Regions from separate parts of the Rhodococcus sp. B50 genome, predicted to be linked through region 1. Evidence: riboswitches for the same ligand, from Rfam matches in the RefSeq annotation. Region 1 holds a riboswitch; each other region holds the start of a gene.
What was found. A riboswitch is a leader RNA that binds a small molecule or an ion and turns the genes downstream of it on or off. The one in region 1 is predicted to bind thiamine pyrophosphate.
Positions count from the first base shown of each region.

Region 2: it holds a riboswitch for thiamine pyrophosphate, as region 1 does, so the genes downstream of both, GON09_RS10620 (3-oxoacyl-ACP reductase) here and thiO (glycine oxidase ThiO) in region 1, are expected to answer to the same signal.
Region 3: it holds a riboswitch for thiamine pyrophosphate, as region 1 does, so the genes downstream of both, thiC (phosphomethylpyrimidine synthase ThiC) here and thiO (glycine oxidase ThiO) in region 1, are expected to answer to the same signal.

Region 1 covers NZ_WPAG02000002.1:4,949,475-4,953,999, forward strand. The annotation lists gene GON09_RS23010 (NUDIX hydrolase) at 1-502, shown strand, start outside; gene thiE (thiamine phosphate synthase) at 572-1,261, opposite strand; TPP riboswitch at 1,288-1,400, shown strand; gene thiO (glycine oxidase ThiO) at 1,397-2,461, shown strand; gene thiS (sulfur carrier protein ThiS) at 2,458-2,673, shown strand; gene GON09_RS23030 (thiazole synthase) at 2,666-3,451, shown strand; gene GON09_RS23035 (ABC transporter ATP-binding protein) at 3,663-4,525, shown strand, end outside.
Region 2 covers NZ_WPAG02000002.1:2,258,273-2,262,797, reverse strand. The annotation lists gene GON09_RS10630 (phosphodiesterase) at 1-873, shown strand, start outside; gene GON09_RS10625 (stealth family protein) at 916-2,397, opposite strand; TPP riboswitch at 2,660-2,751, shown strand; gene GON09_RS10620 (3-oxoacyl-ACP reductase) at 2,805-3,569, shown strand; gene GON09_RS10615 (LLM class flavin-dependent oxidoreductase) at 3,569-4,525, shown strand, end outside.
Region 3 covers NZ_WPAG02000003.1:308,044-312,568, forward strand. The annotation lists gene thiC (phosphomethylpyrimidine synthase ThiC) at 122-1,906, opposite strand; TPP riboswitch at 1,905-2,014, opposite strand; gene GON09_RS25870 (ArsR/SmtB family transcription factor) at 2,156-2,494, shown strand; gene GON09_RS25875 (substrate-binding protein) at 2,510-3,925, shown strand.

The sequences.
Region 1 (4,525 bases):
CTGGGTGCCGGAACCGGACGTCGAGACGATGCCGCTGCACAGCGGCTTCGCCGAGGCGTGGCCGTTGCTGCGTACCTCACCGGTGCGCATGCTGCTCGACACGGCGAACGTGCTCGGGGCCAGTGGCCCCACCGGGTGGTGGCGCGACCGCCCCGGTGCGACCGATGCCCTGCTCGCCGACCTCGCCGCGGCGCTGCCCCGCACCGTCGAATTTCCCGACGGCTCGTTCGGCTGGGTGCCCCGCGTCGAGGCGGTCCTCGAAGGGCACGCCCGCGACGCGACGATCGACGACGTCCGGATCCCGGTGCACACCGCGGACGGCAGCGGCGACGACGAACTGGCCCGGCTCGCCGCGATCGCGACGGCCGTGGTCGATCCCGGCGTGACGGTTGTGGTCGACCCGGGGGTGACGGTCGTGGTCACCGCGGATCGTGGCCTGCGCGCGCGGTTGCCCGAGGGCACGATCGCGATGTCACCCTCGGCCGTGCTGGGCTGGCTGTAGCCCTCAGGCCGGCAGAGCTGCCTGCTGTACCGACGCTCAGGCCGGCAGAGCCGCCTGCTGTACCGACGCTCAGGCCGGCAGAGCCGCCTTCAGTGCAGCCGCGGCTGCCCGCGGATCGTCTGCCTTCGTGATCGCCCGGACCACCGCGACTCGCGTAGCACCGGCGTCGAGCACCTCGGGGAGCCGCTCGAGGTCGATCCCGCCGATCGCGAACCACGGTCGTGCCGGCTGCGACTGTGCGACCTCGCGCGTCACCTCCAGCCCCGCGGCGGTACGGCCCGGCTTGGTCGGGGTGTCCCATACCGGTCCGGACGCGAAGTAGTCGACGCCCTCCTCGATGTCGGCGAGCGCGGCCTGCGCCCGGCTCGACGTCGAACGGCCGATGACGATCTCGTCGCCGAGGATCTGCCGCGCGTGCCGCACCGGCAGGTCGCCCTGACCCAGGTGCAGGATGTCGGCGCCCGCTGCGAGCGCGATGTCGGCGCGGTCGTTGACGGCGAGGAGCGCTCCGTGGCGCGCGCACGCCTCGCCGATGATCTCGAGGGCGGCGAGCTCGTCGCGTGCCTCGAGCCGTCCGAACTTCTTCTCGCCGGCCGAGTCCTTGTCGCGCAACTGGACGATGTCGACCCCACCGGCGAGGGCCTCCTCGACGAACCGTGCGAGGTCGCCGGTGTCCCGGCGGGCGTCGGTGCACAGGTACAGCCGGGCGGTCGCGAGTCGGCCGCGCGGGTCGGGATGGTTGCCGCGATAGGTGGTCACGGACAAGACGGTAGCCTCTAGGGCGAAAGTGACGACACGGGAGTCCCGGGGATCGCGGGGCTGAGAGGGGGCCTGCCGGCCCCGACCGTTATGACCTGACCCGGATCATGCCGGCGCAGGGAGTGAGGTGGACCAATGGCAACTGTGGCCGTCGTGGGTGGCGGAGTGATCGGGCTGTCGATCGCATGGCGCGCGGCCCGCGCGGGGCACGTCGTGACCGTGCACGACCCGAACCCCGGTAGCGGAGCCTCGTGGGTGGCCGGAGGAATGCTGGCACCGTTGTCCGAGGGCTGGCCCGGTGAGGACCACGTCCTGTCCCTGGGTGCGGCCTCTCTCGACCGCTGGCCAGGCTTCGCGGAGGCGCTGCGCACGGAGACCGGCGTCGACGTGTTCACCGCCGAGGCGTCCCTGACCGTCGCGCTCGACGCGGCCGATGCGGCCGACCTGCGGACCGTCGCCGAATGGGTGGGGGAGCAGGGGCACGAGATGCAACTGCTCTCCCGCGCCGAGATCCGGGAGTTCGAGCCGTCCCTGGGCCCGAAGGTCCGTCTCGGGCTGCTCGCCCCCACCGAGTCGTCGGTCGACAACCGTGCGCTCGTAGACGCCCTGCATGTCGCGGCGACCGGCGCCGGGGTCCGTTTCTCGGGCGCCGCCGTGCACGACCTGGCCGACCTGCCGGACGACCAGGTGGTGCTCGCGGCCGGGGTGGCTTCGGCACGTCTGTGGCCGGACCTTCCGGTCCGCCCGGTCAAGGGCGAGATCCTGCGCCTGCGGGTGCGGCCGGGCGCGACCCCGCCGCCGCAGCGCACCGTGCGCGCGAGTGTCCACGGGCGCCCCGCCTATCTGGTTCCGCGCCACGACGGTCTCGTGGTGGGGGCGACGCAGTACGAAGCGTCCGACACGCAGGTCACGGTGGCGGGCGTGCGCGATCTGATCTCCGATGCCGAGATCATCTTTCCGGCGCTCGGCGAGTACGAACTGTCCGAGGCGAGCGCGGGCCTGCGCCCGATGACCCCCGACAATCTGCCGCTGATCGGCCGGGTCTCCGATCGTGTCGTCGCCGCGACCGGGCACGGTCGCAACGGTGTGCTGCTCACGCCGCTCACCGTCGACGCGGTGCTCGCCGAACTCGGCGGGCGGTCGCTGGCCGATGCGAAACACGCCTGTCCCCGACGAATTACGGAAGCGAGTGTGGGATGACGAACGAGGTGTCCGTGGGCATCACCGTCAACGGTGAGGACAAGTACTACGACGCGGCGCCGACGGTGTCGCAGCTGCTCAACGAGCTCGGTCTGCCCGAGAAGGGGATCGCGGTCGCCGTCGACGGTGTCGTGTGCCCGCGAGGACGCTGGTCGGAGCCGGTGTCCCGGGGTGCGAACGTCGAGATCCTCACGGCGGTCCAGGGTGGCTGACACACGCGATCCCGGCGCCGACCTGCCGGAACTGACCATCGCCGGCCGCACCTTCGGATCGCGGCTGATCACCGGTACCGGCGGTGCGGCGAACCTGGCCGTGCTCGAGGAGGCGCTCGTCGCGTCGGGCACCGAGCTCACCACCGTCGCGATGCGCCGTGTCGACGCGGCCTCCGGAACCGGTGTCCTCGATCTGCTTCGCCGCCTCGATATCGAACCGCTGCCGAACACGGCCGGTTGCCGCGGCGCGAAGGAAGCGGTGCTGACCGCGCAGCTCGGCCGGGAAGCACTGGAAACCGACTGGGTGAAACTCGAGGTCATCGCCGACGAACGGACACTGCTGCCCGACGCCATCGAACTCGTCTCGGCGGCCGAACAACTCGTCGACGACGGCTTCGTCGTCCTGCCGTACACGACCGACGACCCGGTCCTGGCGCGACGCCTCGAGGACGTCGGATGTGCCGCGGTGATGCCGCTCGGCTCGCCGATCGGCACAGGTCTCGGTATCTCGAACCCGCACCACATCGAGATGATCGTCGAGGCGGCGGGCGTGCCGGTGATCCTCGACGCAGGGATCGGAACCGCCTCCGACGCCGCGCTCGCGATGGAACTCGGGTGCGACGCAGTCCTGCTCGCCACCGCCGTCACCCGCGCGAAGGATCCCGCGTTGATGGCCTCGGCGATGCGGCACGCCGTCGAAGCGGGATTCCGGGCGCGGCACGCCGGACGGATCCCGAAACGCTTCTGGGCCCAGGCATCTTCACCGATGGAACCGTGACCGCTACGGGAAACCCCTGAGCACCTTGGTGTTCAGGACGGTTCCGATTATTCCGCGACCGGATACCGTTCGGTCTGTACGATCCCCGGGCATGACAATTGCACAGGAACCGCCTTCGACGGCCCGCTCGACGAGTCCCCTGACGCACCGCGTACGGCTCCGGGGTGTGTGATCGGATGCGCTCGCCCGAGCCGCACGTAGGGTGGTGCGCATGATCGAAGTGACCGGCTTGACCAAGACCTTCGGGTCCACGACCGCGGTCGACGACCTGACGTTCACGGTCCGTCCCGGCATCGTCACCGGCTTCCTCGGCCCCAACGGGGCGGGGAAGTCCACCACGATGCGCATGATCCTGGGACTGGACCGGCCGACCTCGGGAACCGCACTGATCGAAGGGAAGCCGTACCAGGAGCTGACGCGGCCGCTCACCACCGTCGGGGCGCTGCTCGACGCGAAGTGGGTGCATCCCAATCGATCGGCGCGGTCCCATCTCGCCTGGCTGGCCGCGTCGAACGGACTGCCCGCCTCCCGCGTCGACGAGGTGTTGCGCCAGGTGGGGTTGACGGAGGTCGCGGGCAAGCGTGCGGGTGGTTTCTCGCTCGGGATGTCACAGCGCCTCGGCCTTGCCGCCGCGCTGCTCGGCAACCCGCGCGTCCTGCTGTTCGACGAACCGGTCAACGGCCTCGACCCCGAGGGCATCGTGTGGATCCGGCGGTTCATGCAGGCTCTCGCCGCAGAAGGCCGCACGGTGCTCGTGTCCAGTCACCTGCTTTCCGAGATGGCGCAGACCGCCGAACATCTCATCGTCATCGGCCGCGGCCGGCTCATCGCGGACACCTCGGTGAAGGAGTTCGTCGACCGGGCGTCCGACTCGTTCGTGGTGGTGCGCAGCCCGCAGCTCGGTGAACTGCGCTCCGCGCTCTCCGAGCGCGGGCACACCGTCCGGGAGGACGACGGCGCCCTGCACGTCTCGGGAGCTCCGGCGGCGGAGATCGGCGAACTCGCCGCGGCCCGGTCGATCGTGCTGCACGAACTCGCGGGACGCAACGCGTCGCTCGAGGAAGCGTTCATGAA
Region 2 (4,525 bases), 2.7 Mb from region 1:
TCGCACACCCTCCTTCATCTCACCGATACACACCTCGTCGGTGGAGACGAACTCCTCTACGGCACCGTCGACGCCGACACTCGCCTCGGACTGATCCTCGAGGACATCCGTGCCTCGCAGGTCCGTCCCGACGCTCTGGTGTTCACCGGCGACCTCGCCGATCGCGGTCAACCCGACGCCTACCGCAAGCTCCGCGGTCTCGTCGAGCCGCTGGCAGCGGCGCTCGGCGCCGAGATCGTCTGGGCCATGGGTAACCATGACGACCGGGCCGTTTTCCGAGAAGAACTCCTGGACGAAGCGCCCGCCGGCACGCCCATCGACGAAGTCCGCATGATCGGCGGGCTGCGGATCATCACGCTCGACACTTCGGTTCCGGGTCACCACCACGGCGAAGTCTCTGCCGAGCAGCTCGCCTGGCTGGCCGACGAGCTCTCGACACCCGCCCCGTTCGGTACCGTTCTCGCACTGCATCATCCGCCGGTGCCGAGCGTCTTCGACATGGCCGTGCTCGTCGAGCTCCGCGACCAAGCGGGCCTCGCCGAAGTGCTGCGCGGCACCGATGTGCGCGCCATCCTCGGCGGCCACCTGCACTACTCGACCTCGGCCACGTTCGCGGGCATCCCGGTGTCCGTCGCCTCGTCGACCTGCTACACGCAGGATCTGAACGTTCCGGTGGGGTCGCAGCGCGGACACGACGGCGCTCAGGGGTTCAACCTGGTGCACGTCTACCCGGAGACCATCGTTCACTCGGTGGTGCCCAGCGGAAGCTACGCCACCACCGGTCGACCCCATTCCGCGGAGGACACCGTGCGGCGACTCGCCGAAGCCGGCATCCGCATACCGGAGAACCCCGACCTCATCGTTCGCGTCTGATCGGACTCGGCGGGACCGGAGCAGTCCCGCCGAGTTCTCGCGTCAGCCGGGATAGTCGGCTTCCCAGGGCGCCGGAATCGGGTAGTACCGCTCGAGGAACTGCGTGACCTTCGCGGTGCGCAGCTCCAGGTCGACCTCGGGCGTGCTGCCGTCGTTGAGGCAGAACAGGTCGAGATTACGGCGCGCCAGGATCGTGTCCAGGCGGCGCAGCCCGGTCTTCACCGTGGTGTCGACGTACTCCACCTTCGCCGTCGTCTGCTGCACCGCACGGCCGGTCAACAGTGTGTAGTAGTGGTAGAAGGAATTCGTCACCGAGATGTTGTCGGCCGCCCGGAACGGGCTCGCCGCCGTCGCCGCGAACTCGTCCGCGAACTCGCGCTCCATCTCCGCCATGATCGACCTGCGCAGCGGGACCGGTGTGTGTTCGAGGTGCCGAGTGATGGTGACCCCGAAGCGGTCCTGCAGGAGTTTGCGGTTCATTCGGGCGGAGTTCTCGAACCCGCTGCGCGACGCGTTGTTTCGGCCGAGGCCGATCCGCACGTCGCACTCTATGAACTTGCCGACACCGCCGCCGGAGAAGAACAGGCTCGGGCTCACCCGTCGACCGAAGAACATGTCGTCGTTGGAGTACAGGAAATGCTCGGACAGTCCCGGGATGTGGTGCAGCTGCGCCTCGACCGCCATCGAGTTGTAGGTGGGCAGCGCGGACGGATCGGTGAAGAACTCCTCGCTGCGCACGAACGTCACGCGCGGATCGTCGGCGAGCCAAGCCGGTCGCGGCGAGTCGGTAGCGACGAAGATCCGCCGCACCCAGGGCGCATACATGTGGACCGAACGCAGGGCGTACTTGAGTTCGTCGATCTGCCGATAGCGCGCCGGCGAGTCGTCACCTTCGCCGACGACATAGTTCTGCATGAGCTTCGCGCGCTTGGCCTGGAACGACTTCGACGACCCGTCGACCCACGAGAACACGAGGTCGATCTCGAACGGGATATCGCCGGGATGCCGGTCGAACATCCCTTCGATGGTCGGCCACAATTGCCCGTACCGTTCCACGGTCGTCCGACGCATCTCGTCGCGCAGTGCGGTCGTGCGGGTGAGAGCGTTCGGGCGAGGCATGATCACCTCGTCGTCGGTGTAGGTCCACAGTTCGATCTCCACGCCGTTCGACGCACCGTAGCGCAACCCGCTGGTGAGCTCGACCCGCGGTCGGAACAGCCGGAACACCCGGTCCTTCTTGTCACGCGACAGGCGTCCGTCCGCGACGAGGACCGAGCGTCGCTTCGAACCGACGGCCTTCGAGTAGAAGGGCTCGCCGGCGCACCCCTCGGCCAGGGCGGCACGCAGCCTCGTACGGTCGGACCGATCGATCGCCAGGATCGGACGTTCGCTGTCGTCGCGCACGAGGAGGTAGTCGATGCGTGCCCGGTCGAGCACGCGGCGCAGGAACAGCACGTCCTCGATCTGCGCCTCGTCGGGCGTGGTCGTGGTGATGGGGATCGCGTAGCGATCCTCGAACCACACGACGTCCTCGTGTCTCGAGGGTCCGGGAACCGGGGTGCGGTCGAGTGGCGGGGCGTCTCCGACCTGCTGAGAAAGGGAGACATAGGGAGCGTTGTAGGGGGCCGGCGAGTGCGTCGGAATCTCCTTTCACGGGTCGGGACAGGAAAGGCCCATTTTAACGCCGATCTGAGCTAAGTTCCCGCGTCGGTGGTGTGACGATCTGATGAATGCCGGCGCCGACGGTCTCGGAGGGGTCGAGATCCCGAGGTGTAACCTGTGCGCAGGACTCGACACGGGGTGCCGGAAACGGCTGAGAGAACACCCGTCGAACCTGATCTCGATTATGCGAGCGAAGGGATGCCGAGCCGGCGACAGGCCTGAGGTCTGTTGCCCTCACGCACCCTTCCCCACACAGGGAAGGCACAGAAATGTCATTGCAGAACCAGGTCGTCCTTATCACCGGTGCCGGTCGCGGTCTCGGCCAGAGCATCGCGCAGGCGTTCGCCGACGAAGGAGCCGCAGTCGTTCTCGACTACCGACGCAGCGGTGAGAGCGCCCACGAACTGGCCGACAAGATCGGATCCGGGCGGGCCGTCGCACTGAAGGCCGACGTCACCGACCGCGGCGAGGTCGAGTCGCTGTTCGCACAAGCTCGCGAGCACTTCGGACGTCCCGTCACCACGGTCGTCAACAACGCACTGCCCGACTTCTCGTTCAACGGCGACGCCCGCGCCAAGGCAGACGAGATCGGATATGCCGCCTTCGGTGCGCAGTTCGACGGAGTCGTCGGCGGTGCCGTCAACGTCATCCAGGCCGCGCTGCCGGGCATGCGGGAAGCCGGGCGCGGCAGCGTCGTCAACATCGGCACCAATCTGTTCCAGCATCCGGTGGTCCCGTACCACGACTACACCGCAGCCAAGGCCGCGCTGCTGTCGCTGACCCGCACCTTCGCCGCCGACCTCGGCCCCGACGGGATCCGCGTCAACATGGTCTCCGGCGGTCTGCTGCGCACGACCGACGCATCGTCGGCGACACCGGAGGCGGTGTTCGACCTCATCGCGTCGTCGACGCCACTGCGGAAGGTCACCACCCCCGAGGATTTCGCGGCCGCGGTGCTGTTCTTCGCATCCGACTGGTCGCGGGCGGTTACGGGGCAGAACCTGGTGGTCGACGGGGGACTGGTGATGAACTGATGCCCGGACCGCGCACCCTCCACCTCAACGCCTTCCTCTACGGCGTCGGGCACCACTCGTCGGCATGGCGGCATCCCGACTCCGCCGCCGAACGCATCGGCGACATCACGTATTTCGAGGAACTGGCCCGCACCGCCGAACGAGGACGCCTCGACGCCGTGTTCTTCGCGGACGGTCACAGCGTCAACCCGAAGTACACGGCGGGCACCACCTGGTTCCTCGAACCGCTCACCGCGCTGGCGGCGATGGCGCGCGCGACCGAGCACATCGGTCTGGTCACCACCGTCTCGGCGAGCTTCTTCACGCCGTTCCACGCTGCGCGGATGCTGGCCTCGCTCGACCACATCAGTGGTGGCCGCGTGGGAGCCAATATCGTCACCTCGATGTTCGACGACGAAGCGCGCAACCACGGATTCGACGCGCTCCCGCCGCACGCGGAGCGGTATGCGCGGGCGGAGGAGTTCATCGACGTGCTGTGCGCACTGTGGGATTCGTGGGACGACGGCGGTGTCCTCGTCGACCGGGCCGGCGGCGCATTCCTGGACTCCGACGCGATCCGTCCGATCCATCACCGGGGCAAGCACTTCCGCGTCGACGGTCCCCTGACCGTGCCGCGGTGCCCGCAGGGCCGTCCCGTGCTGTTCCAGGCGGGCGCCTCGGAGACCGGACGCAACCTCGCGGCCCGCCACGCCGAGGCCGTCTACTCCGTCGCGTGGGACATGACGGCGGCGCTCGACTACGCCACCGACCTGCGTGCACGCATCGCCTCCGTCGGCAGGGACGCCGGTTCGGTCGCCATCCTGCCGGGGCTCGTGACCTATGTCGGTCGCACCGAGAACGAGGCATGGGCGAAGAAAGCGGAACTCGACGCTCTGCTCGACATCGACGCCGCCCTCGCCCAACTCGGAGTCTTCACCGGTCAGGACTACACGAGCCACGATCTCGACGCTCCCGTC
Region 3 (4,525 bases), on a different contig from region 1:
TATGGCACGCATCCGGAACGGACAGGCCTATGCCCTGGTGATTGCCGAGTCATGCGGCCCTGTGCGATCTTTTCTTCGTTACGTCGTGACCGCCACCAGCATCCGGAACCCCTCGCATCCCTTATGTGAGCGCACCGCTCGTTTCGGCCCCAGTCGCCTTGTGCCCCGGTGCACCCTCAAGAACAGGAACGGTGGGCGCATCCAAGTACACCGTGCTGCCGGCGGCCCGGAACCGCGCGGACATGTGCTGCGTCCCGGCGACGGCGGCTTGGTCGGCGCCGTCACCGAACCTGGCCCGAATGTCTTGGGAGATGCGCATGGAGCAGAACTTCGGCCCACACATCGAGCAGAAGTGCGCGGTCTTGGCCGGTTCAGCCGGAAGGGTCTCGTCATGGAACTTCTCGGCCGTATCCGGATCCAGTGATAGAGCGAACTGATCCCGCCACCGAAACTCGAAACGCGCCTTCGACAACGCGTCATCACGCTCGACCGCACCCGGATGGCCCTTGGCGACGTCGGCGGCGTGAGCGGCGATCTTGTACGTGATAACTCCGGTCTTCACGTCGTCCCGATTCGGCAGTCCCAGATGCTCCTTCGGGGTGACGTAACACAGCATCGCCGTGCCGTAGCGGGCGATCTCGGTAGCCCCGATCGCGGAAGTGATGTGATCATAGCCCGGAGCAATGTCGGTCACCAGCGGCCCCAGTGTGTAGAAAGGCGCTCCATGACATAACTTCTGCTGCCGCTCCACATTTTCCCGCACCAGATGCATCGGAACATGGCCAGGACCTTCGACCATCACCTGAACGTCATAAGCCCAGGCACGGGTGGTCAGTTCGGCAAGGGTGTCCAACTCGGCATACTGCGCGGCGTCGTTGGCGTCGGCGATCGACCCGGGCCGCAACCCGTCGCCGAGGGAGAATGCGACGTCGTAGCGACCGAAGATCTCGCACAGTTCGTCGAAGTGGGTGTAGAGAAAATTCTCTTCGTGATGGGCGAGACACCAACCGGCCATAATCGAACCCCCTCGGGAGACGATGTCGGTGAGCCGCTCGGCCGTCAGCGGTACGTATCGCAGCAGCACCCCGGCGTGGATGGTCATGTAGTCCACGCCCTGCTCACACTGCTCGATCACGGTGTCGCGGAAGATCTCCCACGTCAGCGCGTCGGCCTGGCCGGCGACCTTCTCCAGGGCCTGGTAAATCGGCACCGTGCCGATCGGCACCGGGGAGTTGCGGATGATCCACTCTCGGGTGGTGTGGATATCTTCGCCGGTGGACAGGTCCATCACTGTGTCCGCGCCCCAGCGGGTGGCCCAGCGCATCTTGTCGACTTCGTCGACGATGGAGCTGGTCACCGCTGAGTTGCCGATGTTGGCATTGATCTTCACCAGGAAGGACTTGCCGATGATCATCGGCTCGGACTCGGGATGGTTGACGTTGGCCGGGATGATTGCCCGCCCTGCCGCCACCTCCGAGCGCACCAGTTCCACGTCGCAGTTCTCCCGCAGTGCCACGAACCGCATCTCCTGGGTGACGATCCCGGCCCGGGCATAGTGCATCTGCGTGACCGTCCGGCCGGTCTTCGCTCGTACCGGGACAGGTCGGGGCCCCTTCCACTCCCGGGACGCCTCTCCACGCCGCACCGCCGAGCGGCCATCGTCGAGCAGATCCCGCTCTCGCCCCGAGTAGTGCTCGACGTCGCCGCGAGCAGCAATCCAGTCGGCGCGCGCCGGCGGGAGCCCGACCAGCGGGTCGCTGCCGGGCCCTGCAGTGCGGTAGACCCGCAACGGCGGGTTCGGCACCCCGCCGGGAGAGTCGTCCAAACGGATCTCCGTGACAGGCACACGCACGTCGTGTTCCTCGTCGTGGACATAGCTCAGGGCATGCGAATTGGATGCACTCATCGGAATCGTTCCTACTTCCTTCGCCGGCATTACCCGGGCAGGTTCGACGGTCGCAGGCTGCCTCAGCCCGATCTCAGCCCCTGCAATAGGGCTCCCGTGGGGACGGCACCGACCCTAACACCCGCCTCGTCCCACTGCAGATGTAGCTGCCCCTGCCCTCCGAGGCCGCGAGCTCGGCCCCTCCTTTACGAGCTGCAAGGAGGTACTCTTCTATATGTCATTGACTGCTGACTCGAGGAGACCGGGACCTTGTCCGCACAGCTGGCCTTCGATGCCCTCGCCGACCCTGTACGGCGAGCCATTCTCACTGTGCTGGCAGAGCGCGATGAATGCAGTGTGAACGAACTGGTCGAACAGATCGACAGCGTGGGACGCACCGGGGTCTCGAACCACCTCCGAATCCTGCGGCATGCGGGATTGGTCACCGAACGTAAGGTTGGCCGCTTCCGCTTCTATTCGGTCGACCCCGCCGGTCCCGCCCGGGACGTCATCGCGATGTTGCACGACTTGTTCCGAGGAGCGCTGGCAGATGCCGTGGAGGCCGCAGACCGCACCGCTATCACCGACACAACCTTGCGACGCGCATAGCTTCCAGGGAACACGGTGACCCAGCTCGTACTGCACGCGGAAGAGTGGACCGCATCCCCACCCTCGGCGGCCTACAGTCTTTTCGGAGCAGGCGCGGAGGCGGGATGGCTGTTCGGCGCGGTATGCGATCGGGTCGAACCCGGTGCCGCCGTGCGTATGGCGGTCCACCTCAGCGGTTCCGGAGCAAAGCCGATCGAAATCCTCGGCCGTATTGCTGCCGCACGTCCGCATGCGTACCTCGATATCGTGCACGACCAGCCTTGGCGAGGGCGTATCAAACTCCGTTTCGAAGCCGCAAATGGTGGCACGAGGGTTCGGCTTATCGCCGAACTCGACCAGCCTGGATTGGAATGGCTGATGCGCCGTCGAGGGTTCCCCACCTCTCAAAACGCCTCTTCCCGTCCCCGTTTGGGCTTGTTGACGTCGAAATCCGGACCCGGCAGTCTTTTCGCCACCTCAATCGACAACGCTGCCATGCTGGCACTGGAGGAAATCAATGCTGAGGGCGGTATCCACGGCCGTCCAGTCGAGTTGATCGTGGGTGATGACGCCACAGACCCGGAGACCGGCGTCATGGAAGCGCGGCGACTCGTCCAGGCAGGTTGCCGGACCATCCTGGTCGCCGCCACATCGGCTACCTACACCGCCGTTGCCGAGGCACTCAGCGATGCACCCGTGCTGCTGGTGCAGCCGGTCATGAACGAAGGAGGGAGCGGCGATCGTCTCCGTCTCCAGCTCGGTGAGCGGCCGGACGACCAGTTGGCAGCAGCCGTGAAGCCGCTCATGCGGATGGAGGGGGTGCGACGATGGTTTCTGGCCGGTGACGATTATTGTTGGCCCCGCACGACACACGGCTTGGCTCGCCAACTGTTGCCCCGGTACGGCGCCCGAGTCGTCGGAGAAAAGTTCGCGTCCATGGGGACTCGAGACTTCGCCCCGATCATCGAAGCGATCCAGAAATCGGGTGCCGACATCGTACTGTCGACCTTCGACGGAGCTGATGCTGTTGCCTTCGAACGGCAGTGCTATGCAATGGGATTGCGGGATCAGTGCATTACACTTGCGCCGGCCTTGGAAGAGTCCACGCTGACGTATATCGGCGACGAAGCGGCCCGTGGCCTCTACACCGTCTCGGGGTACTTCCAAAGATTGCAAACGGATGGCAACGCCTCGCTTCTGAAGAGGTACCAGGCGGAGTTCGGTCCTTGGGCACCGCCGCTGTCGACGTTGAGCGAGTCTGTATTCGAGGCAGTTCACATATGGTGGCAGGCGGCCCGGAAAGCCGAGTATAGCGAGCGGATCGCCGCAGCAATGCGTCACGGCGAGTTTCAGCTACCTCGGGGCACCGTTACTTTGAGCGAGGACCGACTCAGACAGCAGCTCTATTTGACGAAAGCGACTGGCACGGAACTGTATCCCGCCATCGGGTAAGTTCGAGACCACGATTTCTGGTACCGAAGTCCAGGGTATGCGTCTTGATCACCTCGACGTGGTTGCGTCCGCCTACCGCTTCGATCTTCGGCGGGCGGATGCGAAACCTCCGGGACCGCCGTGTGCACCTCTCAGGTCGTCTATGCATCAGTGTCGTCAGGATTGCTTCCGACTACGATCAGGCTCCGCGTCATCGCTGTTTGGCGCGATGTCGATCCCGGTCAAGGCGACGATGACGGCTGCCAGATCCTCCTCTGTCGGATCGGGACCGGATGCGGAGGTCGAGACTTTCTGCCCCGGTGAGGTCTGGTTCCCTCTCGGGGGTGGCTCTGGCTTCATTCTCCATCCTCCTTTGTGCACGTCTCACTGCGGCACATCTGGCCACAGTTCAGCATCTTATGAGATACCTCCGAATGCAGACGGTTCACCGCTCCTTCCGACAGGAATAGACGAGCGTCTTCCAGTAGCCGAAGCGGGCAGCAGTGTGGTTGAATTTGTTGCCGTCGGCGCTGTCGACGGCAGAATGAATGCGCAGCAATTGAACTCAGGTTGGCGACCAACTGCTGGGCTGTCCATAGCGCGTCGGGGCAATACAAGCAA